Regions from separate parts of the Colwellia sp. MB02u-9 genome, predicted to be linked through region 2. Evidence: predicted binding sites of a transcription regulator. Region 2 holds the regulator's gene; each other region holds the start of a gene.
The links. Region 2 encodes sigma-54, which starts transcription at its own class of promoters, with help from an activator protein. Its sites were predicted from a motif close to GTTGGCACGNNNNTNGNNT; they were not measured.
Positions count from the first base shown of each region.

Region 1: the regulator sigma-54 is predicted to act here: its motif matches at 7,799-7,817, upstream of H4J65_RS12810 (formate/nitrite transporter family protein).
Region 3: the regulator sigma-54 is predicted to act here: its motif matches at 6,042-6,060, upstream of flgA (flagellar basal body P-ring formation chaperone FlgA).

Region 1 covers NZ_JACGVF010000096.1:95,860-106,365, reverse strand. Annotated here, with positions in the region: gene H4J65_RS12840 (ABC transporter permease) at 1-239, shown strand, start outside; gene H4J65_RS12835 (organic hydroperoxide resistance protein) at 571-999, opposite strand; gene H4J65_RS12830 (MarR family winged helix-turn-helix transcriptional regulator) at 1,141-1,581, shown strand; gene H4J65_RS12825 (EAL domain-containing protein) at 1,898-4,858, shown strand; gene H4J65_RS12820 (sigma-54-dependent Fis family transcriptional regulator) at 5,042-6,913, opposite strand; gene cynS (cyanase) at 7,252-7,692, shown strand; gene H4J65_RS12810 (formate/nitrite transporter family protein) at 7,871-8,683, shown strand; gene H4J65_RS12805 (bifunctional protein-serine/threonine kinase/phosphatase) at 9,013-10,506, shown strand, end outside.
Region 2 covers NZ_JACGVF010000100.1:201,738-212,243, forward strand. Annotated here, with positions in the region: gene H4J65_RS17050 (calcium/sodium antiporter) at 1-792, shown strand, start outside; gene H4J65_RS17055 (KpsF/GutQ family sugar-phosphate isomerase) at 809-1,774, shown strand; gene kdsC (3-deoxy-manno-octulosonate-8-phosphatase KdsC) at 1,777-2,322, shown strand; gene lptC (LPS export ABC transporter periplasmic protein LptC) at 2,319-2,885, shown strand; gene lptA (lipopolysaccharide transport periplasmic protein LptA) at 2,917-3,396, shown strand; gene lptB (LPS export ABC transporter ATP-binding protein) at 3,397-4,128, shown strand; gene H4J65_RS17080 (RNA polymerase factor sigma-54) at 4,180-5,685, shown strand; gene hpf (ribosome hibernation promoting factor) at 5,722-6,009, shown strand; gene ptsN (PTS IIA-like nitrogen regulatory protein PtsN) at 6,039-6,497, shown strand; gene rapZ (RNase adapter RapZ) at 6,504-7,358, shown strand; gene H4J65_RS17100 (HPr family phosphocarrier protein) at 7,365-7,643, shown strand; gene mgtE (magnesium transporter) at 8,158-9,519, shown strand; gene pmbA (metalloprotease PmbA) at 9,632-10,506, opposite strand, start outside.
Region 3 covers NZ_JACGVF010000096.1:149,979-160,484, reverse strand. Annotated here, with positions in the region: gene flgF (flagellar basal-body rod protein FlgF) at 1-682, opposite strand, end outside; gene flgE (flagellar hook protein FlgE) at 1,006-2,415, opposite strand; gene H4J65_RS13100 (flagellar hook assembly protein FlgD) at 2,608-3,297, opposite strand; gene flgC (flagellar basal body rod protein FlgC) at 3,316-3,735, opposite strand; gene flgB (flagellar basal body rod protein FlgB) at 3,738-4,136, opposite strand; gene H4J65_RS13085 (protein-glutamate O-methyltransferase CheR) at 4,202-5,032, opposite strand; gene H4J65_RS13080 (chemotaxis protein) at 5,072-6,007, opposite strand; gene flgA (flagellar basal body P-ring formation chaperone FlgA) at 6,191-6,883, shown strand; gene flgM (flagellar biosynthesis anti-sigma factor FlgM) at 6,958-7,272, shown strand; gene H4J65_RS13065 (flagella synthesis protein FlgN) at 7,299-7,730, shown strand; gene H4J65_RS13060 (LPP20 family lipoprotein) at 7,828-8,292, opposite strand; gene H4J65_RS13055 (FlgO family outer membrane protein) at 8,321-8,965, opposite strand; gene H4J65_RS13050 (flagella assembly protein FlgT) at 9,397-10,506, shown strand, end outside.

The DNA of each region.
Region 1 (10,506 bases), on a different contig from region 2:
TCTATCCCAGTATGATGGCTTTGATGTTTTATCGCTTTGAGATCATAGTGCGAGAAACCGCCGTGTTTGGTATTTTAGGCATTATGACTTTGGGGTTTTATATCGACAGTAATTTCAGTGAAATACGCTATAGTAATGCACTCATTCTTATCATCTGTACAGCCCTGCTTAATGTAGCCATTGATATTATCTCAAGACGACTACTCAAATTTGAGCAAACCAGCCAAGCAAGCTGCTAAGTATGGCTGCTTTGCTCGCCAACTTCGGAAAAACCCTGCTTTTATTTGTCCGTGAACAAGCCGCAAATAAAAATGGCAGCACCATGAGTTTTGTCAATATTAAGCCTGTGGTGTTGTAAAATGAAAAGGCCGTTAGCCGGTAAATATCATATGAAAATGGCAACTTAACCTTAAATATCCCATAACAGCATTTCTTTGCATAAGACGGCTACATGAGCGCTGTTTAGTTTAAAATAATAGAATAGCTTGATTAAGCTATTCTATTACAGGCACAAAAAAGCACGCTCTTGCTGTTGGCAATGCGCGCTTTTATATCAACTTATGTGGCATATTAAATAATTGAAAGTTCCACTGCAATATTGCCACGAGTCGCATTTGAATAAGGACATACTTGATGCGCTTTATCTACCATGATTTGTGCTTGTGCTTTATCCATATCGCCTAATGATATTGCTAGCTTAACCCCGATACCAAAACCACCGTCAATAGCACCAATAGACACTTCTGAATTAATATAAGTTTCGTTTGGTAAACTGGTTTTTTCTTCACCCGCGACAAATTTAAGTGCGCCAATAAAACAAGCTGCATAGCCTGCAGCAAATAATTGCTCAGGGTTTGTACCTTGTCCGTCATCACCACCTAAACCTTTAGGCGTAGATAATGCAAGCTCTAAACGGCCATCGTCAGATTTTGCTATACCTTCACGACCACCGGTTGCAGTTGCTTTTGCTGTGTAAGCAATATTTTCTAATACGTTCATAGTTAACTCCAAGTGATAATAATTTAAATTTAGTTTGTGTGCAAAATAATATATCAAACAAATACTGATTGCAAATACTTTGTGTGCAAATTAAAATATCACCTAAAATATCACCTAAAATATCACTTCAAGGAGCAACTTATGTCATTTGAACAATTAACGCTCAAAAATCAGCTGTGTCATCGTTTATATATGGCCTCAAACAGCATTGTTCGTGCTTATCGTGAACCACTAATGAAGCTTAATATTACCTACCCACAATATGTGGTTATGATGGCATTGTGGGAACAAGACAAAATAACCATTGCAGCGCTGGTAGAAAAAACCGTGATTGATGGTGGTGCGATGACACAAATTTTAAAGAAAATGGCTGACAAAGGCTTGTTAGAAATAATTAAAGACCAGCACGACAAGCGCAAGCGTCTTGTTGAACTAACGCAAGATGGCCAGGCCTTGAAAATAAAGGCGGTAAACATTCCTAATGAAATAAGCTGTAAGTTCAATAGTATCGACAGCATGCAAGCAAATCAGCTAATGCAATTACTCGATTTGGTGGTGAATGATCTAGCCGAAAAGTCCTAAACCAAGATCTTTAGCGCATGAGTTTTTAACGTAAACTAACACTAAATTAGCAAAACTAGATTGGCCATAACGTTAATATAATCGGCTCAAAAGTCAGCCTCACTACAAAGTTAAGCTTAATGCTGTCATCAATAAATCTGCTCATTATTAATTGATACAGACAATACAAGATGAGAGTTAACTGAAAAAATGCCTATGTCCATAATAGAAAAAGCCTACAGGTCAAGCTTTCAATGCTGCTTGAAACTTAGTGTGGATAGGCTATATTAAAATGCAATACGTCTAATTTTCATTAAGTTTTTGAGGCTTGATAGCAATGAATCCCGACTATAATGTTGTAACTGTTGAAGCACTGATTACAGCTTATGATCCTATATTAGTTTGTCTATCCATCCTCATTGCTATCTTGTCATCATTCAGTGCTTTTGGCATGGTCGAGCGAAATACTTCCACCCGCCAAAGCAGTCAAAAAATAGCTTGGAATTTATTCGCTGCTTTAGTGATGACCATAGGTATTTGGGCCATGAGTTTTATTAGCATGTTAGCGTTAAAGCCCGCAATGCCCGTTAGCTATGATGTACCCACAATAATCTTGTCTGTTCTGCCTGTAATTTGTGCTTGTAGCATTGTTCTGTGGTTGATAACACAGCAAGCCTTTAACTATTTCCGACTATTAGTCGCTGGATTGTTGTTGGGTTCAGCTATCAGCCTGATGCACTATATAAACCTAGCCACCATCAGCTCAAACACCCTGATGTTTCATGACGCTGGTTTAGTTTATCTTGCCAGCTTTATTGCTGTGGTATTGGCCATAGTGGCACTGAAAATACAGTATCAAGCTATTCACCAAAGCCAATACAAATTTATAACTAAAAAGCACATAGTGAGTGCGGTAGTTATGGGCTTAGCTTTCTCTGCTATGCACTATAGCGCGATGACAGCGCTGCAGTTTATTCCACAAACCACCGATAAAGTCATTGATGGCGTTGCTCTAAACACATTAGCCTTAATGGTCACTGTGATGATATTGCTACTAATGCTCCCCACGATTATCATTCCGTATTTACTAAAATACAAGCAGCTAATTAATACAGTGAACCAAGATGCAGAACGTCTCAATGCCATGATGGATACATCACAGGATGCATTAATTCAGATGAATGCCAAAGGCGATATTGTTGGCTGGAGCGCTCAAGCACAAGATGTCTTTGGTTGGACAAGTAAGCAAACTGTAGGACAGGAGCTGGCAAACCTAATTATTCCAATACCATTGCGTGCTGCACATAAAAAGGGCTTGGAGCATTTTATGGCCACGGGTGAAGGGCCTATTCTAAATAAAATAATTGAGGTTGAAGCATTACATCAAGACGGACATAATCTTCCTATTGAGTTAACGATTTCTTTTATTAAGCTAGCCGATGGTTTTGAGTTTAATGCGCTTGTTCGAAATATCAGCCAACGTAAACAAGCCGAAAAAGCACTCATTATTGCCAACGAAAAACTGGCTTTTCAAAATCAAGAAAAAGATAAGCGCACCGCTCAATTAATACGTGCCAACCAAGAAATAGATAAACGCGCCAATGAACTAACCCTTGCCGCGAGTGTATTCACCCACGCCCTAGAAGGTATTGTGATTACCGATGCGGAAAATAGGGTTATTGATGTTAACAAAAAATTTACTGCCATTGCCGGTTACTCCCGTGAGGAGGTCGTTGGCCAAGCCCCCATTTTCTTTCAAACAGACCGTCATCCACCTGAGTTTTATAGTGCGCTGTGGCAAGTTATTAAATCTTCTGGCCAGTGGGCTGGTGAAATATTGAGTCGTCGCAAAAATGGTGAAAAATATGTTGCCGGCATCACCATCAGTGCCGTAAAAGATACCGTTGGCAAAGTCAGCCATTATGTTGCCCTCTTTAGTGATATTACGCTGCAAAGATATCATCAATATCAATTAGAGCAGATGGCCCATTACGATACTTTAACTAAGCTACCTAACCGTGCATTACTTGCCGACCGACTAAATCAAACCATGTTGCAATGCCAGCGTCATCATCATTCACTCGCGGTTATCTTTATGGATTTAGATGGCTTTAAAGAGGTTAATGATATCTATGGCCACGCTATCGGGGATGAACTACTTATTATCGTCTCTGGACGTATGAGTGATGCCTTACGTGAGGTGGATACACTTGCACGCCTGGGTGGTGATGAATTTGTTGCCGTATTAAGTGATTTAGTTAACGCTGAAGATTACAAAATGGCATTAGAGCGCTTATTACGTGCAGCGTCAGAGCCTATCACTGTTGGTGATGTGGTGTTAAAGGTGTCAGTTAGCATAGGTGTTACGCTCTACCCTCAAGATGATGCCGATGCCGACATACTTATCCGTCATGCCGACCAAGCCATGTATATGGCGAAAAAGGCGGGTAAAAATTGTTATCACTTGTTTGATAGCGCCCTCGATAACGCCGTTAATCTCAAACAGGAAAACATCAGTCATATCAGTTCAGCACTTAATAAACATGAGTTTGTTTTGTACTATCAACCGAAAGTGAATATGTCTACCGGTGAAGTAGTAGGCGTAGAAGCATTAATCCGCTGGCTACATCCTGTCCGCGGTTTAGTGCCGCCATTAGATTTTTTACCGCTAATAGAAAACCACACCATGAGTCTCGATATAGGTGAATGGGTTATCGATACCGCGCTGAGCCAAATAAGCCAATGGCAAAGTATAGGCATTACTTTACCGATTAGCGTCAACATTAGTGCTTATCAACTCCAGCAAGCTGATTTTGTTGAACGCTTGGCGACATTATTAGCGGCACACTCTGATGTGTCAGCTCATTTGTTAGAATTAGAGATATTAGAAACCAGTGCCTTTAGTGACATCAACTACATTATAGCGACCATGAAATCTTGTATTGGCCTGGGTGTGCAGTTTGCCCTAGATGATTTTGGTACTGGATATTCCTCTCTAACCTACCTCAGACGCCTACCCGCCAACCTGATTAAAATAGACCAGACTTTTATACGCGACATGCTCACTGACGCAGATGACTTAGCCATTGTTTTGGCTGTGGTAAGTTTGGCGAAAGCCTTCCAGCTTGAGGTGATTGCTGAAGGAGTAGAAACTGTTGAGCATGGCACGGCTTTATTACAATTGGGTTGTAATAAAGCCCAAGGTTACGGCATCGCAAGGCCGATGCCCGCCAGTGACATTCCAACCTGGCTGAGCAGTTGGCAGCCTTATCAAGCTTGGCTTGGCTACCTTAAATAATATGATGCAAGTATTATAAGTACTCTGGCAGCCACAAGGTGGTAAAGCATCTCAGGTCTACATAGGATTAATTTAACGCAAAATAATCATAATATTGTTCTCAATCGTCAAGATAATAAAATGTGGTAACTGTCTAGTCCATAGTATTTTTATAACATCCAACAGCCACTAGCTATCACCTGATTAAGGAGTAAATTCCTGACGATTTAAGCCATATTTTTTTAACTTTGACGCCAATGTTGTCGGTTTTAAGCCTAATAGCTGAGCAGCACCCTTCTCACCATAAATTTTACCTTGGCAATGTTTTAACGCATTAGCCAAATTCGTTTTTTCAAGTGATTTTTGCTCCTCTACTCTCATCAACTGCGGAGCAACTTTAGGGTTAAATGATTCATGATTAAATACCGATTCATTAGCCAAAAACTCGAAGTTTATTTTATTACTTTTGGCTAAGATTATCTGACGTTCAATAATATTTTCCAGTTCTCTAATATTGCCGGGCCAAGGGTATCGAGTTAAATACTGCATTTGCGAAACTGACACTTGTGGTTTAGGTCGATTAAAGTTTAAACACACTTTATCAATAAAATGTGTTACTAAAAGCGGAATATCATCGCTACGCTCTCGTAATGCCGGTGAATGAATAGGAAATACATTGAGCCTAAAATATAAGTCTTCTCTAAATTTATTCTGCTGAACCAAGGTCTTTAATTTTTGATTAGTGGCTGAAATAACTCTGACATCAACATGTCTGGTTTTCGACTCTCCTACCCGCTCAAACTGCTGCTCTTGTAATACCCGCAGTAATTTCCCTTGCAGTTGTAAGGGAATCTCACCGACTTCATCTAAAAAAATAGTCGCGCCATCCGCCAGTTCAAAGCGTCCAACTCGGTCTGATATTGCGCCTGAAAAAGCGCCTTTTACATGACCAAAAAATTCACTTTCAAATAAGTCTGCCGGAATTGCCGCGCAATTAACTCTAATTAATGGCCGGGCTTTTCGTTCACTGACTTCATGAATCGCCCTCGCAATTAACTCTTTACCTGTACCTGATTCGCCAGTAATGATGACATTCGCATTAGTAGCTGCCACTAATTCTATTTGATTAACCATATGCTGCACCTGCATACTCTGACCAATGATCTGGTGATGATTAAAATCTGCATTTAATTCTTCAAGCAAATACGCATTATCCATTTCAAGGCGCTCTTTTAGTGTATCTACCTCTTTTAAAGCGTTTAACAATTTAGCTTGAATAGACTTTCTTTGTGTTATGTCTCGAAAAATAACTACGGCGCCGATTAATAAACCATTTTCAGTTACTGGGGTACTTTTATATTCTACCGCCACTGGCATACCACTTTTTGACCAGAACACTTCGTCATCAACACTGTGTACTTCTCCATCTTTAAAAGCAGCATAAATTGGGCATTTGTAAGCGTGGTAATGCTCGCCATTGGCATGCGAGTGATGAATCACGTCATGAATACTTTTCCCAACAAGTTCTGCTTTCCCCCAGCCTAATATTTGCTCGGCCGCTGCATTTACAAAGGTGGTATTCCCGTCAACATCTACGCCATATATGCCATCACCTACCGCACTGAGTAACAATTGATTTTGTCGCTCAATTTCTTCAAATACACTTTCGTTGGCATTCCAATGGACAATACCCGCTTTATATTTAGCTTGCGCTGTTGCTTGGTGGTAACGGGCATAAGTCACTTTGGCACTTTGACAAGAGAACAAAAGCTTATTATCTAAAGCGCTAGCCGTAATATCTAAATATATTTTTTCATTATTGATGGTGAGAAATAGATCGTTTGTCCACGCTTCGCCCTGCGCTAATATTTGTTGAGTAAAGTGAATTAACTTATCTAAACAGCCAGTAAAAAACTGCGTTACGCTAACCTTTGTTAACGTATTATTTTCTAACTCGACGTCGCTTTTGATAGCAAATAATACTGCAGCTTTGTGGTTTAACTGCAAAATTTTATTATTAAAAGGATCAATATATAACAGTGCGTTAGGTGCATTTAAAAATAAGTTCGCTTGCATAAAACATTCCTGATGACTTATCAACTAACCCCACCATTCAATTTCTAAGCCAAGCAACGATATTTCGTGACAAACAGCACGAAATATCGTTTATCACGAAAAACCGTTGCCTTGCACAGACCAGTAAAATAATTAATATAAATAAAAATCAGTGGTTTAATTAAATTTTAGCTATTGGCATAGTTTTCGCAATTGTTAATGTCAGTAGATAACAAGGTTAGTCGTTTGATGGTTAAATCAACGCGTAATTTAAGGTGCTTGCACTGTATTGAAAATAACGCACCAAGATTAAACAGCTAACTTAATCAAATAATATTTTTATATCTTAAGGAAGTCACATGAATAAGCTCGATGTAACTGAAGCAATATTTGCAATCAAAAATGAAAAAGAACTTAGTTGGCAGAATATTGCAGACGCTGTGGGTATGTCTATCGTTTGGACAACCTCCGCCTGTTTAGGCATGAACAGTTGGCCTGAAGTTGAAGCTGATAAAATCATTGAATTTTTAGCCTTACCTAAAGAAACAAAGCAAGCCCTAATGGCCTACCCAACCAAAGAGTGGGATAAGTCAGTACCACAAGATCCATTAATTTATCGTATCTACGAAGTGGTAGGCGTCTATGGCGATACCCTTAAAGAGGTTATTCAAGAAAAGTTTGGTGACGGCATCATGAGTGCTATCGACTTTTCTATGGAAGTAGAAAAAGAAGAAAATCCAAAAGGCGATAGAGTCATTTTAACCTTGAATGGTAAATTTTTACCCTATAAATCATGGTGATCTTATTTGGTGCGCCAAGCTAATTAAAGTTGTGCAACGCTGGCAAATAAAGCAAAAAAAACCAAATGAAAAATTATATATTAAATAAAAATCAATACGTTACATGACTGGCATTCAACTTGCTTTGTTAAGTAAACAGTAAAATGAATTAACCTTACTATTAAATAGAGATATAACAATGGCTTATATAGAACCCAGTGAATTTGTAACCAAGATGGTGGACGCAGGTGAACAGAAAGTTTACATGTCTACCAAAGATACTCTTATACGTGCTTTTATGGCCGGCGCTATTTTAGGCCTAGCTGCGATATTTGCGATTACGGTGGCAACTAAAACAGGTAGCCCTATTTTAGGCGCCTGTCTTTTCCCTGTTGGTTTTATCATGCTTTATTTGATGAAGTTTGATCTACTCACTGGTGTATTTACACTGGTACCATTAGCCTTATTAGACAAGCGTCCTGGTGTTACCTTTGGCGGTGTAATGCGTAACTGGGGCTTGGTCTTTCTAGGTAACTTTGGCGGAGCAATGACCACAGCCTTTTTAATGTCCTTTATTTTAACTTATGGTTATTCGGCTGACGGCGGTGCTATTGCAGCTAAAGTAGCAAGTATTGGTGAAGCAAGAACCGTAGGTTACCAAGAACATGGCTTAAGCGGCTGGATCACTATATTCTTCCGCGGCATGTTATGTAATTGGATGGTATCAATGGGTGTGGTTGGTGCGATGATCTCTACTTCTGCTGGTGCTAAAATGGCCGCCATGTGGATGCCCGTAATGTTGTTCTTCTTTATGGGTTTTGAACATTCAATTGTTAACATGTTCTTATTCCCATTCTCAATGATCATGGGGGGTGACTTTACTGTTTATGATTATTTGGTATGGAACGAAATTCCAACGGTACTAGGTAACCTTGCTGGTGGCTTATTATTAGTAGGTTTACCATTATACTTTACACATGTTAAAACATCGCCAAGCAGAAAAATTGCTTAATTCACACTTTATCAATGGTTTATTCAAAGCATAAGCTTGTATGAGTCAATTAATAAATAACTAATACAAATTTGATTAAATAAGTGCTCTACTTTTTAATGGGGAAAAATGGCTAAATACAAGCCATAAAATTTAGTCAGTAGTTATGCTACTTATAAATTTTATAACGCCGTATTTTTTCATTGTAACCATTAAAAATAAGCAGGTAATTAATCAAATTAGAATAATATCAATGTAGATAAAAGACTTCGTAATTTAGGTTATGAAGTCTTTTTATTGCTTCAAACTTTACCGATTTAAGCTAATTTTAATACCATTGGAAACAAGTAATGAGTCAAGCATTAACTGTGAGTATTGGCGGCGCGACCAATAAAGGTCGAAAAAAAATCAATCAAGATTTTCTCGGCAGCATCATTCCTAAAGAACCCATGCTTAGCAGCAAAGGGATTGTACTTGCCATGGCTGATGGTATTAGCTCAAGTAACGTCAGCCAAATTGCCAGTGAAACAGCAATATCGTGTTTTTTAGAGGACTACTACTGTACCTCTGATTCGTGGTCTGTTAAAAATTCTGCACAAAAAGTCATTAAATCGATTAATTCATGGCTTTATTCGCAAACACGTAATAGCCCTTATCGCTTTGATAAAGACAAAGGCTACGTCTGCACCTTCAGTGCACTGATATTAAAATCAAATACGGCACATCTTTTTCATTCAGGTGATACACGAATTTATCGTTTATCAGGTCAACAATTAGAGCAATTAACCGAAGATCACCGCCGAGTTGTTTCCACCGATGTTAGCTATTTAACCCGCGCTTTAGGGATTAACCAAACATTTGACATTGATTATCAAAGCCAGCTACTTGAGCAAGGCGATATCTATATTATTGCCACTGACGGCGTTTACGAGTTTTTAAATAATGCTCAAATCGCCAATAGCATTAATAATGCCCAGAGCTTAGATAATGCCGCTGATAGCATTATTACACAAGCACTTGCCTTAGGGAGTGATGACAATCTCAGTGTTCAAATTGTCCGTATTGATAACGTGCCCAGCTATCAGCTTGATGAAGTGCATCAACTGACCTTGTTGCCATTGCCGCCAAGACTTTCACCAAGAATGCAGTTTGATGGTTATGAAATTATCCGCGAAATATATATTAGTAGCCGAAGCCATGTTTTTTTAGCACGCGACAACGACACACAGCAAACCTTAGTAATAAAAACGCCATCCACTGAATTAAGAACCGACACGCGATACCTTGAGCGTTTTATGCTAGAAGAATGGATAGCTAAACGCATTAACAATCCACATGTTGTTAAAGCGATTATTCCAAAAAGAAAGCGTCATTATTTATATTTAGTGACAGAATTTATTGATGGTATTTCGTTAAATCAATGGATGATAGACCATCCAAAACCAAGCTTAGAACAAGTTAGAAATATTATTGAGCAAACCGCAAAAGGCTTACAGGCTTTTCACCGCCAAGACATGATACATCAAGACTTACGCCCAGCTAATATCATGATCGACAATACTAAGACGGTAAAAATAATAGACTTTGGTTCAACCTTTATTGCCGGTGTTACCGATGCTAACACCGAAGAAATTATGCGCGGTACCATTCGTTATTCAGCCCCTGAATATTTTTTAGGACAATTAGGCACACAGGCATCTGACCTTTATTCGTTGGGCGTGATCACTTATCAAATGTTATCAGGTAAATTTCCATATGGTCGTGAAATAGCACAAGCGAACAGCGTATCAGCGCAACGTAAGCTCAACTATAAACCGATGATCAATGATAATACTGAATTACCC
Region 2 (10,506 bases):
GGTAATGTAGATACTGCCGTCGGCAATGCCATTGGCTCAAATATTACCAACATTGCGTTAGTGTTAGGCTTAACCGCACTGTTTCATCCTTTATCCGTTTCCTCAACGACCATTAAACGTGAAATCCCGCTTATTTTGGTTGTTACGGCTATCGCGACATATATGCTAGCAAACAGCAACTTTAGTTTTAATGAAGGCTTAATACTGATTATTGGTTTTGTCCTTTATATCGCCACCTTACTTGTCGTCACGTTAAGGCGTGCAAAACAAAACCCTATCGACGATAAAATGGTCTTAGAAGCAGAACAAGAAGTGCCTGATGGGGTCAGTACCAAACAATCGGTAATCTGGTTAGTGGTCGGTATGATACTACTGCCGCTCAGTGCTAGTTTTCTGGTTGATTCATCAATATTTATCGCCAAAGCTTTTGGTATTAGTGATTTAGTCATCGGCTTAACGGTTATTGCTATTGGTACTAGCTTACCTGAGTTAGCTGCCAGTATTATGAGCATCATTAAAAAAGAAGATGATTTAGCGCTCGGTAATATTATTGGTTCGAATATCTTTAATATTCTTGCGGTTTTATCGTTAGCTGGCTTAATTGCGCCAGGCGATATCGATAATGCCGCCGCGGTGCGTGACGCGCCATTTATGCTGGCAACAACCTTCTTATTATTTATACTTTGTTTTAGTCGAGGTGGAAAGTTTCGCATCACGCGGGCGAAAGGGTTACTATTATTAGCCGTATTTATTGGTTATCAAGTGCTACTTTTTAGTCAAATCAACAGGTAACAAGTGGTTTATAGCAATGAAAAACTTTAAACAATTAGCCCTAAATGTCATTAACATTGAGCAGCAAGCTATTGCACAATTGTCGCAATTTATTGACGACGACTTTGTTCAAGCTTGTGAGTTAATGTTTAATTGTCGGGGCCGCGTCATCGTGATTGGTATGGGTAAGTCGGGGCATATTGGTGGCAAAATTGCCGCAACCTTGGCGAGTACTGGCACACCCGCATTTTTTGTTCACCCGGGTGAAGCAAGCCATGGCGATCTAGGTATGGTGACTGTTGATGACGTGGTACTGACCATTTCTAATTCGGGTGAAACTGGCGAAGTCTTAGCCATTATTCCGGTCCTAAAGCGTATCGGCACAAAACTTATCGCCATGACGGGTAATCCTGACTCTACCCTGGCTAAACTTGCCGATAGCCATGTTTGTGTAAAAGTAGCACAAGAAGCTTGCCCATTAGGCTTGGCACCCACCTCTAGCACCACAGCAACCTTAGTGATGGGCGATGCCCTAGCGGTAGCTTTATTGAATGCGCGCGGCTTTACTGCCGATGACTTTGCCTTATCTCACCCCGGTGGCAGCTTAGGTAAAAGGCTATTATTACGTTTGGCCGATATCATGCACAAAGACGAACGTCTGCCCACAGTAAGCCAAGAAGCTAAAATAAAAGATGCCTTAGTTGAAATGTCACTCAAAGGCTTGGGTATGACCGCTGTTGTTGACGCAAACAATCGCTTAATAGGTCTGTTTACTGATGGTGATTTACGCCGTATTTTAGATGAAGAAATTAATATTCATCAAGATAGCATTACCAGCGTAATGACAAAAAACCCTTTAGTGGCTAAGCAAGATATGCTGGCGGCTGAGGCATTAAAGATCATGGAAGACAAAAAAATTAACGGCTTAATTATTGTTAACGATAATAACCAACCCATTGGCGCGATGAACATGCATGACTTATTAAAATCTGGAGTGCTCTAAAGTTGAACAGTTTATACGGAAAAGTAGCGCCAAGTGTTTGGCAAAAAGCGCAAAAAATCAAACTCTTTGTTTGTGATATAGACGGCGTTTTTTCAGATGGTCGTATTTACTTAGGTAATAATGGTGAAGAATTAAAAGCCTTTCATACTAAAGATGGTTATGGCGTTAAAGCCTTAGGTGCAAGCGGCGTTGATGTAGCGGTGATCACGGGCAGAACCTCAACTATTGTGCAAACCCGGATGAGTGCATTAAATGTTAAGCACATAGTACAAGGTGAAGAAAATAAGCTACCGGCTTTAAAAGCTATGCTCGCCGCATTAAAGTTAGCGCCTGAACAAGTGGCTTACATCGGCGATGATATGCCAGATTTTGACTGCCTTAATTATGTTGGTTTTAGTATTGCGGTCAATGACGCACACCCCGCCATTTTAAAATCTTGTGACTACACCACCTATACCCGAGGTGGTTTCGGCGCCGTGCGCGAGACTTGCGATCTTATTATGCAAAGCCAAAACACCTTAGCTGATGCAACGGGTTCAAGCGTATGAATCGCATATACCTTGTTAGTATAAGCTTATTTTTATTGGCCTTAACCACCTATGGCTTACTTGAATGGTATGGCGCGAAGGAAGAAACCAGCAACATTCTCGATACCGCGAATAACCCTGAATTTATTGCTGAAAACCTTAACAGTGATGTTTATAAAACCACTGGGGCATTATCTTATAATGTAGAAGCAAAACGCATGGAACATTATGCTGAATTAGGGGTCACACACTTTGAATATCCACGCTATACCTTATACCCAAGGAACAACAAACCTACTTGGCAAATCACCGCCAATGAAGGCACCTTGTATAATAACAATCGCGTAAAATTAGCAAATCGCGTACGTTTAATCGCCACTGATAAAGAAAGTTTGATACAGGAAGTGCATGGTAAAAATTTAGAAATGGACTTAAAAACTAATATTATCAGCTCAGAGCAAACTATCTTAATATTAGGTAAAGGATTTACTATGTATGGCTCAGGATTAATTGTAGACTTAAACACAACACAGATGACATTGACCGAACATGTACAAACTATTTATAAAAAAATTAAAAAATAACTTATATTGTCTCACGGCGTTAGCATTATTAGTGCCTGTCGCAAGTGCAGAAAAATTTAACGTAGAACAAGAGATTAAAATATCTTCTTCACGCCAAGCTGCCGATCTCAAAAATAAAATATTCAGTTATATTGATAATGTCATTATTTCTCAAGGCACACTAACCATACATGCCGAGTTAGTACAGGTTATCACCCAAGAAAACAGTGACAGCAAAATTTATATTGCCAAAGGCTCTCCAGCGACCTTTGAACAAACGCTTCAAGATGGTAGCCCAATCAATTTGCAAGCCAATGAAATCCGTTATGAGCCGAGTATGAATACCGTCGTTATTTCAGGCAATGCTCTCCTTAGCCAAGAAGGCAGTAAAGTGAGCGGCAGTAAAATCACCTACAATTTTGCCACAGAATATGTCAATGCCGAAAGCCTTGAAAATGCTAAAGTTGAAACCGTATTACAGCCAAAGAACAAAACTGAATTGCCTATAAAATCAAAGGATAAGCAAGAGTAAATGTCAACTTCTACATTATCAGCAACCGGCCTTGCCAAGTCCTATAAAGGCAGAAAAGTGGTTAAAAACGTCAGTATGCACGTTTCCGCTGGACAAATTGTTGGCTTATTAGGGCCAAATGGCGCAGGTAAAACTACCTCTTTTTATATGATTGTTGGCTTGGTAAAGAACGACAGTGGCTCAATTGTCTTAAATGATGAAGATATAACCTTACTGCCGATGCACGAGCGCGCGAGAAAAGGTATCGGTTATTTACCACAAGAAGCCTCTATTTTTCGTAAGTTATCGGTTCATGACAACATCATGGCCATTTTACAAACACGTAAATCACTTAGTGATGTTGAGCGACAAGAAAAACTTGAACATTTATTAGAAGAGTTCAACATAGGCCATATAAAAGATAACTTAGGCATGAGTTTATCTGGCGGTGAGCGCCGACGAGTTGAAATAGCCCGGGCATTAGCCGCAGATCCTAAATTTATATTACTGGATGAACCCTTTGCCGGTGTTGACCCGATTTCAGTAGGTGATATAAAAAAAATTATCCTACACTTAAAAGATCGTGGCATAGGTATATTGATCACAGATCACAATGTGCGCGAAACACTTGATGTTTGTGAGCATGCCTACATCGTTAGTCATGGCGAACTTATCGCTGAAGGTAATTCAAAGCAAATTCTTGCAAATCAACATGTAAGAGATGTATACCTTGGTGAACAATTCACGCTATAGTGAATAAAACCAATTGAATTAATGAATTTGAATAGGGAAAAGAAAACGTAAATGCGTCCTACTCTGCAACTCCGTATCGGACAACAGTTAACGATGACCCCGCAATTGCAGCAGGCGATCAAACTGTTGCAATTATCAACTTTGGATCTTCAACTAGAGATTCAAGAAGCACTTGAAAGTAATCCTTTGCTTGAAGTTGACGAAACGCACGATAACAATTCAGAAAGTACCCCTGACCATTTAGAAGCAGGATATTCGGTAACGGTAGGCGAAAACTCAGCAGCATCCTCTGATGGCAGCGAAGACTCCACTCCCTCGATAGACGAAATTAGCTCCTCTGAAGGTTTAGCAAAAACAGACATCCCCGAAGAACTCAACAGCGATAGCACATGGGATGATAACTTCAGTGCTGGTGTTAGTAGTGGCGGTGTTGGCCATGCCTCAGAAGATTATACTTATCAAGGTGAAACGAAAGACTCATTACAAGACCATCTAATTTGGCAGATGGAACTAACGCCCTTTACTGACACTGATAGAACCATTGCCATTGCCATTATTGAAGCCATAGATGAAGCCGGTTATTTAACCGTTTCAGCCGAAGAGATCTTAGAGAGTGTCGGTATTGATGGTGTAGAACTTGATGAGATTGAAGTGGTGTTAAAGCGTATTAACGTATTTGACCCCATTGGTGTTGCCGCTCGTTCAATTCCAGAGTGCTTGCGTATTCAGCTCAATCAATTTGCTAAAGATACCCCTTGGTTAGCGGAAAGCAAAATCGCCGTCAGCGAGTATATTGACTTGCTCGGTAATCGTGATTATCGTCAATTGATGCGTAAATTACGCTTGAAAGAAGAGCAATTACGCGAAGTTATTCGCCTAATACAAAGCTTAGATCCCCGTCCAGGTGATAGCGTCATCAAAAGTGAAGAACAATATGTTATCCCAGACGTGTCTGTTGAAAAGAAAAACGGCCGCTGGACAGTAGAGCTCAATCCTGACACTGCCCCTAAACTATCGGTTAATCAGCAATACGCCGCTATGTCTCGTTCAATGAAGTCATCTACTGATAATCAATTTATTCGCTCTAACTTGCAAGAAGCAAAATGGTTTATTAAAAGCTTAGAAAGCCGTAACGAAACACTTTTAAAGGTTTCAAATTGCATTGTGCAACGCCAACAAGGCTTTTTTGAACACGGACCTGAGTCAATGCGCCCTATGGTATTGAACGATATTGCCGAAGCCGTAGATATGCATGAATCAACCATTTCTCGTGTGACCACGCAAAAATATATGCACACACCTAGAGGGATTTTTGAGCTTAAGTACTTTTTTTCTAGCCACGTAAGTACTGAAAACGGCGGCGAATGTTCATCAACGGCTATTCGTGAATTAATTAAAAAGCTAGTGGCTGCCGAAGTACCTGCAAAACCACTCAGCGACAGTAAAATGGCAGATATTTTAGCAGAACAAGGTATACAAGTGGCAAGGCGTACCATTGCCAAATATCGAGAGTCACTTTCTATACCGCCATCAAATCAACGTAAAAGCCTATTGTAGGCAGTTTTATTCAGCCAATAAAGAGGATTGAAATATATGCAAATTAATCTTACTGGACACCATGTCGATGTTACCGATTCATTACGTGATTATGTCAATGGCAAGTTTGAAAAACTAGAGCGTCACTTTGATCATATCAATAATGTACATGTAGTATTAACGGTAGAAAAACAGAATCAGATTGCCGAATCAACGGTGCACTTAAGTGGCACTGAAGTTCATGCTAAGGCACAACATAGTGACATGTATGCATCGATTGATGCATTAATTGACAAGCTAGATCGCCAAATCTTGAAATATAAAGGCAAAATCAACAAACATTAGCGCCATTTCGCTATAGGTCTTAGAAGTTTATGAAGTTGCAAGACATCTTAACCCCGGACTGCACTATTTGTGCAGCACCGGGTGCCAGTAAAAAACGTATATTAGAATATTTAAGTCGCTTGGCCGCCGATAAACTCGACAGCCATGATACTTTTCAGCTCTTAGAAAGCTTAGTTAAGCGTGAAAGATTGGGCTCAACGGGCATAGGTAATGGCATTGCTATACCTCATGGCCGTTTAGAAAATGCTACGCCTACGAAACCTATTGCCGTGGTTATTACCACAGAACAAGCGATTAATTTTGACGCTGTTGATCATCGTCCCGTTGATATTTTTATCGCCTTATTTGTTCCTGAAGAAGAATGCCAGAGCCACTTGAGTACGCTGCAAAGTATCGCAAAAATTTTTCGTAACAAGCAATTTTGCAAGCAAGTGCGTAAATGCCAAAGTAATCAAGAACTGTTTCAGTTAATACAACAAGCGAGTTAAACACGGATGAAATTAATTATTGTAAGTGGCCGTTCAGGCTCAGGGAAAAGTGTTGCACTGCGTGTTTTAGAGGATTTAGGTTATTATTGTGTTGATAATATCCCTGTCAACTTGTTACCCGCACTTACCCATACGGTGATTAATGATTATGAAAATGTTGCCGTAAGTCTCGATGTTCGTAACCTGCCAGCCGATCCTAACGACGTACCCGAAATTATTGAATACCTGCCTAATGCAGTAGAATTGAGCATACTGTATTTAGATGCTGATGATAGTGACCTTATTCGCCGGTTCAGTGAAACGCGACGTTTACATCCGTTGATCAAGCAAAATATTGCGCTAGACCAAGCAATTGCCTTGGAGAAAAAATTACTTGAGCCCATTTCCAGTCGGGCTGACTTATACATCAATACCAGTCAACTAACACCACACCAACTCGCTGACTTAGTTAGAGAGCGAATTCTGGGTAAAACGTCTGGTTCAATGGTGGTTGTGTTTGAATCATTTGGTTTTAAACATGGTGTACCACAAGATGCTGATTATGTTTTTGATGCCCGCTTTTTACCTAACCCATTTTGGGATAAAGAGCTAAAAGGCTACACAGGTTTAGACAAACCGGTACAAGACTTTCTTGCTAGCCAGCCCATTGTGACTAAATTTGTTTGGCAAATTAACAGTTTTATGATGACCTGGTTACCCCACTTAGAACGTAATAATCGCAGTTATATCACCATTGCTATTGGTTGTACGGGTGGCAAGCATCGTTCGGTCTATATTGCCGAATTACTGGCAAATAATATGCGTAAAGAGCGTAAAGATGTGCAATCTCGCCACCGTGATTTAACCGTTGAAGGCACGTAAGCTAAGATGAGCAAACATACGAGCCGTAATGTACTTATCATCAATAAACTTGGGCTACATGCCCGAGCGGCTTCTAAGCTTGCCCAATTAAGCCAAAAATTTACCGCTAAAGTCATTATTGAATTAGACGAAAACCGAGCAGACGCGAATAGTATTATGGGGCTAATGCTGCTGGCAGGCGCCCAAGGTAAAACCGTCAAGGTTATTGCCTCTGGCCAAGATGCTGAACAAGCCTTAGCAGAAATTTGCCAACTCTTTAGTAACAAATTTCATGAAGCCGAATAGTAACAGAGCACTTCTTCCTTGCTAAGCACGTGCTTAAGTCAATAAAAAAGCTGCTAAAATGGCTAGATTACGGTAAACTCTACGCGGATAATTATTAACGAACCCTAGTGATTAAAATAATATACTAGCCAATTTAGCGCTACATTAAAGCCTTTAGAACAAGCGAAATAACTCAAGCATACCCGTTTTCAACTTTGTCTCCTGAGTCGCACTACCGTCCAAGTCTATCGGCGCTTATGTTTATTTATTTGCTATAACAAAACCTTAATAGTTATCTCTCATAATAGGATCTGTTTAACTTGCTGGGTTAACATTGAACTCGCTTCAGTGGTGTTAGATAAACCCAAAGATAATAGTGTTAGTTTGCAAGTGCTATGGCGTGCTCATACGTCTATGTAGCCAGCCACACATCATGTGTTTGCTGAGCCTACCTACTAAACAAACGGCACTAAAGTAAGTTCAACAATCCCTAATAATTTTCAGTTTTCGTTTTACAACGGCAAAAGGTGAATATATGCCGGAAGGTTCTAAACAAGAATACAATCATCAGCGCCTTCAGCAGGTTAATGATGCCCTCGATAGTGGTATGTTTGTCCATGTCCGCAAGCTATTGCAAGACATGCCCGCTTACGATCTCGCTTTATTATTAGAGTCATCGCCAAGCAAAAGCCGTGTCGCGCTTTGGCAGCTTATTGATGCCGATCACCACGGTGATGTGCTCGAAGAGTTAAACGAAGAAGTTCGAAAAGGCATTCTGAAAAATATTCATCCAGAAAAACTAGCTGCCGTTGCAGAGGGAATGGATGTTGATGATTTAGCTGAAGTTTTTAGAACACTGCCTGACACAGTTTATCAGGAAGTGCTTAACGCGATGGACTGGCAAGATCGCCATCGTGTTGTAGCTGCACTTTCATTTGAAGAAGACACGGCCGGCGGTATCATGAATACCGATACCATCTCTATTCGTCCTGATGTTACGGTAGATGTGGTGCTGCGTTATTTACGACTTCGCGGTGAATTACCTGAAGCAACCGATTCTTTTTATGTCGTTGACAGAGCCGATCATTTCCTTGGTTCAGTGTCTTTATCCGCTATTGTTACTGCCAAAGCAGAAACCATTATCTCAGACCTCATCAATAAAGATATTCAAGCCATTACCGCCGATATGAATGAAAAGGATGTCGCGCAGCTATTTGAGCGCTACGATTGGTTTTCTGCTCCTGTTGTCGATCACGAAGCACGACTACTGGGTCGTATTACCATAGATGATGTTATTGATATTATTCGTGAGGAAGCCGAGCATTCTATGATGAGTATGGCGGGTCTAGATGACGAGGCTGACACCTTTGCTCCGGTCTTGAAAAGTACCCAACGCCGCTCTATTTGGTTAGGCGTGAACTTAATCACCGCTCTTCTGGCTGTCGCAGTGTCGAGCATGTTTGAAGGCATTCTAAATCAACTGGCTATTTTAGCAGTGTTAAACTCTTTAGTGCCTAGCATGGGCGGTGTCGCCGGCAACCAGACTTTAACCTTAGTTATCCGCGCTATGGCCTTAGGGCATGTTGGTGAAAGTAACTCGCGAATTTTACTCTATAAAGAATTGGCCATTGGTTTTTTTAATGGTCTAATTTGGGCGGTGTTAATCGCTTCGGTTGTGGCGATTTGGCAGCAAAACTTAATGCTGGGCGCCATCATTGCCTTTGCCATGTTAATGAATATGACCGCGGCTGGCATTGCCGGTGTTACCGTGCCATTAATGTTGAAAAAAATGAATATAGATCCCGCCTTAGCCGGTAGTGTTATTTTGACAACGGTTACTGATGTCGTGGGTATATTTGCCTTCTTAGGCACAGCGACCTTGCTGCTAGGAAAATAAACCATAGCGATAAGCTTTCAGTTTAAAGCTGTCAGTAAACAACTGAAACTAGTTACCGTTCACTTGTTTTTTCTGACAGCTGACAGCTTTTAACTTCAAACTTCTATTATTTTTAACTGCCCGCTACTTGCATCTGGTTAACAATAATAGAACCGGTGCGAATACTGCCTCGCATGTCGGTATCGTTACCAATAGCGACAATTCCAGCAAAAATATCCTGTAATTTACCCGCAATGGTAATTTCATCCACTGGATAAGCTATTTCGCCATTTTCTACCCAAAAGCCTGCTGCACCGCGAGAATAGTCACCGGTCACTACATTCACGCCTTGCCCCATCAACTCGGTTACTAACAAACCCGTGCCTAACGTTTTTAACATTGCATCAAAATCACCGCCTTGGCCTGCGTCTTTCATGCCGAGTTGCCAATTATGAATGCCACCGGCATGACCGGTTGATTTCATGCCTAACTTACGCGCTGAATAGCTAGTTAACAGGTAAGTGGCTAAACTGCCATCCGTAATAATTTCACGATCTAGGGTAGCGACACCTTCGGCGTCAAAAGCACTACTTGCCAAGGCCTTTTTCAAATGAGGGCGTTCACTGATGCTTAAAAATTCAGGAAAAACTTGTTGGCCAATGGCGTCCATCAAAAAAGAAGATTGTCGATACAAATTACCACCACTAATCGCGGCAATAAAATGGCCAAATAAGCTATTGGCCACATCAGCTCGAAACATCACAGGTACTTTAGCGGTCGCTAACTTACGAGCACCTAAGCGTGATAATGTTTCTTTAGCCGCTTGTTGCCCTATGTTGGCTGCACTTTCCATCGCGTCAAATTCACGACTCACGGTATAAGCATAGTCTCGCTGCATGTCATCACCTTCTTTGGCAATCATCACACAACTTAAATTATGCCGCGTACTCGGATAGCCCACTAGCTGCCCCTGACTATTGCCGTAAACTTTAAAACCTTCAAAGCTCT
Region 3 (10,506 bases), on a different contig from region 2:
TTAACTGCATTTCAAATTGACGCTGTAGCGCGATCATATCGGTCATTTCACTAATAGGGTTTACGTTACTAGACTCTAATGCCCCGCTCGCCACTTTTACTGTGACATCGGCCGGTTCATTGTTGCCGTCTTGACGACGAAATAAGCCATCACTGCCTTTTTCTAGCAAGCGATTATCTGGCTTAACAAATTTAATTCTGCCGACTTCTTCTTGAGCAGAGCTTGGTGCTCCTTCAGGCTGAACCATAATGGTGCCATCAGACGTGATATTGATATTACTTACCGGTAGAGGTAAAAAAATTGGCCCACGGTCGCCAATAACTATGTCACCTCTTGAGGTTTCAAGTGCCCCGTTGTCGTTCAACTTCAACTGACCATTGCGGGTATAGGCTTCAGTGCCATCTTCGGTTTGTACCGTTAACCAACCTTGGCCTTGAATGGCAATATCAAGATCACGTCCTGTGGTCAATAAGGCACCAGTGTCAAAGTTTTGGCCTGCTCGTTCGGTCATTGAAAATACCCGAGAAGGCATGCCTTCACCAAAGGCTTGCATGGATCTAGCATTGGCTAGATCCGCTTTAAAGCCCGTAGTTTTGGCGTTAGCGAGGTTGTTAGCATTGACTGATAAGGCTTGCATGTTTTGCTTTGCACCACTCATGGCGATATACAACATCTTATCCATAATGAACTTCACTCAATAATATTAATAATATTGAAACTGTTGCAAATAAAGTGCCAAAAATTAAGAAGGCTTAATAAGGTGGAATACGAATGGTGTTAAACTTATGATCTGATGACTTTTTTACTAAGCTTTTGTACTGACCACTATTCCTTTACGGTCTGCTCGTCCTGAGTATAAAAAAGCCAGATATCAATGGATGATTATCTGGCTTTTTAACTTCATTGACTCAATAACTAGCGCTGAGTGCTATAAATTAATCTGGTAGCTAAGAGCAATTATTGTCTATTGCTCTTAACCACTACTGAGATTAACCACTATTGAGATTAACGAATCTGTAAAATGGTTTGGTTTAACTGATTACCAACTTCGAGTGCTCTAGAGTTAGCTTGGAAATTTCGTTGCGCCGAGATCAAGTCAATTAACTCAGAGGTTAAATTAACATTAGATTGCTCTAATGCTGAAGAACTTATCGAACCAAAGGTACCCGCACCCGCTTCACCCGCTAGCGCTTCTCCAGAGGCGATGCTTTCTTTCCAACCAGTGCTGCCAACCTGTTCTAAGCCCTGATCATTGGCAAAATTTGCCATCGCAATACGTGATAAAGGCTCGGAAGTACCATTACTGTATATCGCCCTGACCAAACCATCACCGCCGATATCAATACCGGTTAATCGACCAACTGCTAGTCCATCTTGTTGTAAAGAGGTGACTTGAAAGTTGGAAGCAAACTGTGTGGGTTCATCTGGATTCGGACCTGAGGGATCTAAATTAAAGTTAACACTTATGGTCTGAGTAGGATCTGCACCGTTCGATAAGATGTTGCCGCCAAGAGCGCGCGTCGTTAATCCGCCGTCATCTAAGCTTGGCACTATGCCAGTAAAATCGCCTACTGAATTAAAGCTTAATCTGGCACCAACAACTCCGGTCTCTACCCCATCATAAGGCGGTGTAGGTAATATGCGATCAGATAGCGGTCCAGACGCTGCCCCCGCAATGGGGTTACTCTGCCCAGGATCAGCCTCTAAATCAACCATCTCGTCATCAACAGCGGTAAACATCATCCACTGATTAGGGTTGGTCGTTGGATTATCTTTGACAAAGTAATAAGTCATAATATGACTGTCACCGAATGAGTCAAATACCGTTGCTGATGTTGAATGATTAAATGTTGATGGATCCGTGGAGTCAAAGTTTCCTGGCGCATCTTTAATATAGGCTTCACCTGCGGGTAAATTCATTCGCACATCAACTTCTGAGGTTCTCTGTGGTGCACCTGAGGCGGTTGGAATACGAATAGGCTCGGCGGTACTTAAATTTACTGAGGTCGATGAACCATCGCCATTAACAGGAAAGCCCAATAAGTGCCCACCTTGAGAATTAACAATAAAATTGTCTTGGTTCAATTTAAACTGACCCGATCGGGTATATGAAGTTTCTAAACTACCAATTTCTGGTACGGTAGCAAAAAATCCGTTACCGGTAATTGCCAAGTCTAAGGAGTTGTTGGTAAACTTAATACTACCTTGTGAAAATTGTTGCGCCACATCAGCTGTCAAAACACCGTCACCGACTTTAGTTTTACCGGCTGATAAAAGTGAAGACGCATAAACGTCAACAAACTCTGCTCGTGATTCTTTAAAGCCAGTGGTGTTTACATTGGCAATGTTGTTGGATGTTATATCCAAATCTTTCTGAGCTGCGTTTAATCCGCTCAATGATATATTAAATGACATAATTTCACCTCATACAAAAAATTGTTTAATACCTATCTCATTAATTAGGTGGTCTACTTTATACGCAGGAAAAATGGCCAAATATAAGGCATTTATTTTAATAACTAGTTGTTCTAATTATTAAATAAATAACGCAGTAGTGGGTTATTTTAACCAGTAAAAATGATCAGATAATTAGTGATATTGGTATAGTTAACCTTGAGAAACTTCGACTACATCAGAAAGTTTCATGGTGCTACCACCGTTAAGATTTAATAAAATACTTCCGCCGTTGCCGGCCAAAGTGACACTGTCTACTTTACGGTAAGTCATCGCTTGTAATTCTGATGCATTACCATCGACTAGGCCGGCAACACGAAAACGATAAGCCCCTTCTGGTGCCGGTTCGCCATTGGTGTTTTTCCCGTCCCAAGTAAAGGTAAACTCACCTGCGGATACATCCCCCACAGGTACGGTTTGAATAACTTCACCGGCAACATTTTCGACGTAAATATTGACATTACTTGCCGCTTGGTCGGTCACTAACTTGCCTTTTACCGCTTGACCTTCTTCTGTACCAAAGACGTTGTCTTCAACTAAAACACTACGACCAACCAGCGACGATGCCTGCAGGGCTTGGCTAGACGACATTGAAGCAGCAAAACTGGAAAATTGATCGTTTAACTTTGTCACGCCATCAGTGGTTGAGAATGCGGTCATCTGAGATATCATCTCATTATTTTCAACCGGCTTAGTCGGGTCTTGATTTGAAAGTTCTTGGGTGAGCAAGGCGAAAAAATCTTCCTGCGTTAACATACCGCGCGTGTCATCGGCCTCAGGAGTTGAATTCTCTTGTTGCCAACGAATATTATCTAATAGGCTAGAGCCAGATACTGTTTCCATGATAAGTCCTATTTAACCTTAGCGTTGACCAAGTGTTAGCGTTTTATTCAGCATGTTTTTTGCTGACTCCGCTAATTGCACATTGGTTTGATATGAACGAGAAGCAGAAATCATGTTGGTCATTTCTTCAATAACGTTAACGTTCGGCTTGTAAATATAGCCCTCGCCGTCAGCCATTGGATGATCTGGAGCATATTCAACATTAAGTGGTTTATTGCTTTCCACAATGCCAAGTACTTCCACACCTACCGACTCATTTTGTCCTCCGGCAGCTTTTTGCATCTCGGCGGCAAAAACTGGATGGCGGGCACGATAGGTTTCACCGACACTACTGCTAACACTATCAGCGTTAGCAATATTACTCGCGGTGGTATTTAAGCGGACAGATTGTGCGCTCATGCCTGAACCGGAAATAGAAAATACATTAAATAGGCTCATTATTATTGCCCTCCAGTAATTGCTTGTTTTAAGCCTTTAATCTTACTAGTAAGAAATTGTAGGCTTGCTTGATATTCCATAGAGTTTTCTAGATACAAGTTTCGTTCCACTTGTACGTCTACGCTGTTACCGTCACCTGTATCGGCTTGATCAGGTATACGAAAACCGACACCGTTGTTAAGTTCCATACGCACGTCGAAATGTTTCTCGTTGGTACGGGTCATACCGGTTTGTTGTTTTGAGGCGGCTTGTGCTAATGCGGCTTTGAAGTCCATTCCTTTGGCTTTGTAGCCTGGTGTATCGGCATTGGCAATATTACTGGCAATAAGTTCAGCGCGTTGAGCACGCACTTGTAGACCTTGCGGGTGAATACCGAATGCTTTATCAAAACTAATAGCCATAAAAAAATACCTCCAGAAGAATGAAGGTATTTATTCAATATTTATGCCAAAGTTATACGAAGAGGTTATTTTTTTTGGTAAACAATACCAGGATTACAGCGGATCATGTTAAAATTCTGGCTAATACCTGACAGCGATTCTGAGGCACCCAAAAATAAAAAGCAGTCTTGTTTCAACGTACCGTGTATTTGAGAAATTATTTTTGATTTTAGTTCAGGAGCGAAGTAAATCAATACGTTACGACAAAAAACCAAATCAAACTGGCCCAGTAAACTATAACTATTTAACAAGTTAAGTTGGCGAAAACTGACCATTTTTTTAATCACGTCTTTCACCTTTAACATGCCATTACCACTGTTTTCAAAGAACTGTCGTTGCCGCTCCAAAGATAAGCCTCGTGATAAGGCTAAACTGTCATAATGAGCATGTTTGCAATGATCTAACATGGTAGTAGATATATCAGTGCCAATAATTTGAACACCGCCAGGAAATGCGCCTGGGTTACTCTGTTGAAATTCATAAATCGCCATGGCTATTGAATAGGGCTCTTGTCCTGATGAGCTTGCCGCTGACCAAATTTTTAATGGCGCTCGCTGGTTTTTAAAGCCTGGCAGTAGATCTTTTTTCAATAGTTCAAAGGGATAGCCATCTCGAAACCATAAGGTTTCATTGGTGGTCATGGCATCAATAACGGCAGCGCGTAATTGTCGTTTAACGGGATTAAGTGTTTGCGCGACGAGTTCAGCCAAAGACGCGACATCAAATTTTGCCATCAGAGGTACCAGGCGACTTTTCACCAGGTACTGCTTGCTTTCACCTAAAACAATGCCGCATTGCTGCTCTAGAAACATTCTAAATTGATGATAACTTTTATCATCAAGTTGTTTAGTTAACACTAGCTGTGGTCCACCTTATTTAAATACTGCAAACAAAGATTAAGCAATCTCATCATGCTTTAACCACTTTTTAACCGCAGTCGCTAACTCGTCGGGATGAAATTTAGGAATAAAATCTTCAGCCCCTACTTTCTCTACCATGGCATTGTTAAAAACACCACTTAGCGAAGTATGCAAAATAACCGGCATATTTTTCATGCGATCATTCTGCTTAATTTCTGCTGTTAGGGTATAACCATCCATCACGGGCATTTCAATATCAGAAATCAACAAAGCGACTTTTTCAGTGATGCTGTTTTGACACCCTTGAGCAATTTCCTGTAATTGATCGAGCGCTTCTTGACCATTTTTTGCTAACAGCATAGTTAACCCCAAAGGTTCAAGAGCACGTTTAACTTGATTTCGTGCCACGGTCGAGTCATCAGCAATCATAATCACTCGTTCGCCAATAGCCTCTCCAACGCTTGCATCAGCAACACCTTCGCTTAACTCTGTTGAAATAGGATTGATTTCATTGAGAATTTTTTCAACATCAAGAATCGATACCAGTTCGTCGTCAATTTTGGTTACCGCCGTAAGGTAGCTTAACTTTCCCGCACCTTCTGGCGGCGGCATAATATCTTTCCAGCTCAAGGTTACAATGCGCTCTACACCGGCAACAAGAAAACCCTGCACAGTTCGGTTGTACTCAGAAATAATCACAAAACTGCTTTCTGTTTGCACAATGGCCGGACCACCCGTGGCTTTACTTAAGTCAATAACCGAAATAGTTTGACCACGAATATGAGCAACACCTTTAACAAATTTGTTTTGCTTAGGTATTACGGTCAACCTAGGACATGGCATAACTTCACGCACTTTAAATACGTTGATACCAAAACGCTGTTTACCAATGAGTTTAAATAACAACAACTCCAGTCGGTTCTGGCCAACTAATTGGGTACGTTGATTAACTGTGTCTAATATACTTGCCATAAAAACCTCTTTGGTGTGCCAATGAAAGTATAACAAAGGCACGATTCTTGATTGTTTTAACGTTTAAAGCACTAGCATTGCAACAACGTAAATACTTTGACGTTATTCGTGCTAAATTGTACTGAATTAAACTTAATTAAGTTGGACGTGTATTTTTATTTTCCTAGCAGTCAGATATAACTTATGAACAAATTAAAGATAGTAATAGCAATCACCCTTATTTATTTGGCCAGTATTAACGCTAGTTCAGCCATGACATTCGATCGTGATTATCTCTATAACTTCATCAAATCCTATGTTGAAGACAATGTCAGTTTGCCAGCACGAGGAAAACTGAAGATTGAAGTTTCTGAAATAGACCCCCGAATTACATTACAGCCTTGTTTATTACCATTGACGGCAAATATACCTGAAAAGCATATTGGTAGAAACGTAAATGTTAAAATTGTTTGTCCTGACGAAGAATCTTGGCAGTTGTATATCCCAGTAAAAATTCACACCATTGTACCTGTATTGGTAACGCAAATGCGAATAAGCAAAGGTACTTTGCTTAGTAACGCTAATATCGAAATTATATTTAAAGATAACGGGCAAATACGAGGCACAGTGCTTACCGACCCTAAAGTAGTGGTGGGTGCTCGCACAAAAAGAAACTTGTCTCAAGGTAGTGCTATTACTAATCAAAATACCTGTTTTGTCTGTAAAGGCGAGCCGGTGAATATTATTGCTAAGTCGGCACATTTTGAAATTAAGTCTTTTGGCATTGCCTTAAATGACGGCAGTTTAGGCGAAATTATATCGGTGCGAAATAGGAAGTCTGGTCGTGTGGTTCAGGGGCAAGTTAACGCTATTAACCAAGTGATAATTAATTTATAATAATTGCTTAAGTTTTCTGCTGTTTTGCCGATAAAAGGTTAGAAACCAATAACTGTTGTAAGTAGGATACAATAATGGCTATTAATATCAACAACTTGAATAACACCAATCAAGTAAAACAAAAACTTGAACAGCAAGTTCAGACCAAACAGCAAGTTAGCGAAAGTAGCAATGCCTCGCAACAAGCTAAATTGGCAACGCGTGATTCGGTATCTATTACCCCGCAAGCAAAACAAATGAATGAGCTGCAAAAACAAGCCGCTGATTCTCCTGTAGTCAATGAGAAAAAAATTGCTGAATTAAAGAGTGCTATTGCCTCTGGCGATTATAAAATAAATCCAGAAAAGCTAGCAGCAAGTATCGCCAATTTTGAATTTGAACTTGGCTAACGTGTTACTAAAATGGAGTACATTAAGTGTCTGAAAAACTAACACCGCAACAATTGGTTTCTCAACAATTATCGCAATTAACGCAATTAGAGACGTTATTAGACACTGAGAAAGATGTACTGCAACAGCAAAACCCTGATGCACTTATTCAGCTTACCGCAGACAAAAACGACCTGCTTTTGGCGATTCAGAGAATTGACAATGCCATTGGTCAAAGTTTTGAATTCAAACAAGAAAAACTAGCGGGCAAGTTCACCAGCCTACTATCAGATATCGAAGCCATTTTAGTGCGCTGTAAAAAACAGAATCAAATTAATGGCCTGATCATTCAGCAATCACAATTATCTGTAGAACGCATGAAGACCTCATTACTAGAGAATCATAACAAGTCATCCATGACCTATAATAGTAAAGGAAAAACCTCAGGCGGACTCAGTAGCTTAGGTATAAAAGCTTAGCTTTATATGTGTTAGGTTATCTACAAAAAAACCAGCAATAGCTGGTTTTTTTAATGGTACTAAAATACAGCGCAATTCAATGACGCTAGTAATAATGCTAGTAATATGAGATATGCTTTATTTCTTTGCGGTTAGATGTCGCGATATAAATTTCATAAACATCTTTAAAATCTAAACTCAACTCAGTGGTATAACTGTCACCCACCGGATAGCTTTTAACGACTTTTGCGCCACGAATAATGCCTCGTACTGATGCCTGTAATTGTTGATTATCAAGCACTAAATTAGACATGGTGGTGCTACCATTAATATTTTGACCATAAACTTGTTCAGCTAACTCCGCATAAGCAGCAATTTTTGAAGCTTTTATTGCCATTAGCATACGCTGGGTTTTGTTTTGAGAATTCTGCAAACTAATTGGTGCTTGCCCTATGGCGGTTAAGACAGGAAATTTTTCAGGTTTCACGTTTTGCCATTCCACCTGTTTATCAAACACCGAAGAACAGGCGCTTAACACTAAAGCACTTAAAAAAATCCCGATACCATAACGTAAAGTATTCATATTGACCTTAGACATTTGTTTGATAATATTACTTTTGTATCGCAATGGCACGTGCATCGTCAGCGAGTTTGGTACTGTCACGCAAGATCATGCCATCTTTCATTTTAACATTTTCATGGCGATTAAAATCATCACCAACAACCCAAGCAGGAATAAAAGACTGCGCCGTTGCCACCACAACTCGAGATTGCATGCCAATCATTCTTGCGTTGACTAACACCCCTTCATCTTGTTGCATCATAGTGCCTGTAACAACATAGTCAATTATCTGACGTTCGGGCAATTCTTTCCAATCGCGACTAAAAACATAATCACCATCGGCCGTTACACGAATATGTCCGGTAGTTTTAAAATCAATAACAACCAAGCCATGTCGTTGCATTTCATGGATAAAACTTTCTGACAATTGATTGCCTAACGAGTTAGTTGATTCTAAATTTTTCAAATCGACAAATGATGCAACAGCGATTGGCGTTTTAGGCGTAACAAAGGTGCTACTTTCCAGCATTTGATAGGCAAGACCTTTCACCACGTCATTTATCGCATGACGAGGTAACTTAAAACTGTCAATTTCTTGTTTATCGGCATAAGAAGATCGATAAAAATCGTCCTTGGTTGTCACAGAACACGACATCACTGTCGGTATTATTATTGCTATAAGCCAATTTTTCATTGAGCTCTCCTCAATTAATGCTAATGTCATAAAATTAATGAAAATAATTAATAAAAATATTAAAGCATGATCCGCGCCAATATTTTTATTTCACCTCAACTTGGCCTAAAGCATGGTAGATTAAACTATACTCGCAGATTAGCGGGCATAGTTTTATGCCTTATTGTTCTGCCTATTGTCACCTTTTTTTCAGCACTGATGCTTTATCACTTTCAAGACCCCTTTTTATCCAAGCGCCAGCTTTTGCCAAACCATATAGGATTTTTAATGCCTGGTAAAACCCTAAGGCTGCATCTCTATCAGTAACCTAATACCGATGAAACTAGCTTATTGGGCCGCTTTACTTATCTTGAGTTGAACTTTTCTTTGAAATAGGCACAAAACCTGCATATTTAAAAACAGAGATTGATTCCCTATTAAAAGAGACCTTTATGCGCTTAAGTTTATTTTGCCTTTGCTGTGCTATATATAGTAGCGCTAGTGTCGGACAATGGTATGTATCGCAAGGTGTGGCGAGCATAGTAAATGCTGATAACAAAACAGCAAAAACACAAGCCATGCACAACGCGTTGAAAAAAGCCTTACTGGTTGCCGGTGCTTCAGTGTCAAGTGTTCAACAAGTGGTTAATGGTTTACTGACCCAAGACGAAATTAGCATTCGTGCCAGTGGCAGTGTGAATTCATTAGAGTTGGTCAGTGAACACTATAGCGACGACTTGGTCACTGTCACCATTCGGGCTGATATTTTTCCACAAGAAAAAAAGTGCTTCGCGGCTGATTATAAAAAATCCATGCTGTTAACCCGCAGTAATATACTACACCGTGAACAAGCTAATATTGGTAACATCTACGCTATTGATAGCACCTTAATCCAACAACTCGCTAATAAAATACAGCAGCAAGGTATTTATTTGGAGACTAAACTGGCCTTGCAAACTAAAACAGAATTTTCACGTTATAACCAAAGCTTGCAAAGCCAAAGTTTAAAAAACTTAACCATGTCATTAGCCAACATGACAGATAGCCAGTATGTTCTGTTTTCAGAGATCCAAGATCTTTCTCTCGCCAATGACGAAAATAATAACTGGCAGTTTTGGCAAAAAAACGTCTATCAACGCCAATTTAATCTTGCCCTTTATATTCACGACGGTACCACAGGTGAAAGAGTTTTGGCTAAACACTATCAAAGCTCTGCCCCTTGGCAATTCGATAAGCGCAAACAAGTTGACGTTACTAGCCATAACTTTTGGCAAAGTGACTATGGCCAAAGCATTAGTCTGACCTTAGACAACATGGTCAGTGATATTGATGAGAACATGATGTGTCAGCCAACCCAGGGCAGAATTGTGCAAGTACAAGGTAACTCACTGACTTTTAACTTAGGAAAAAGACACGGGGTTAAAATAGGTGATGAATTTTCTTTGCTACATTTCAATAATTTTATCAGTGATGATAAGCGCTCTTATTCAGGTTTTAACATCAGCCCTTATAAAGTTATGGTAACTTCTGTGAGTCAAGACAGTGCCCGGGCTACCACCACT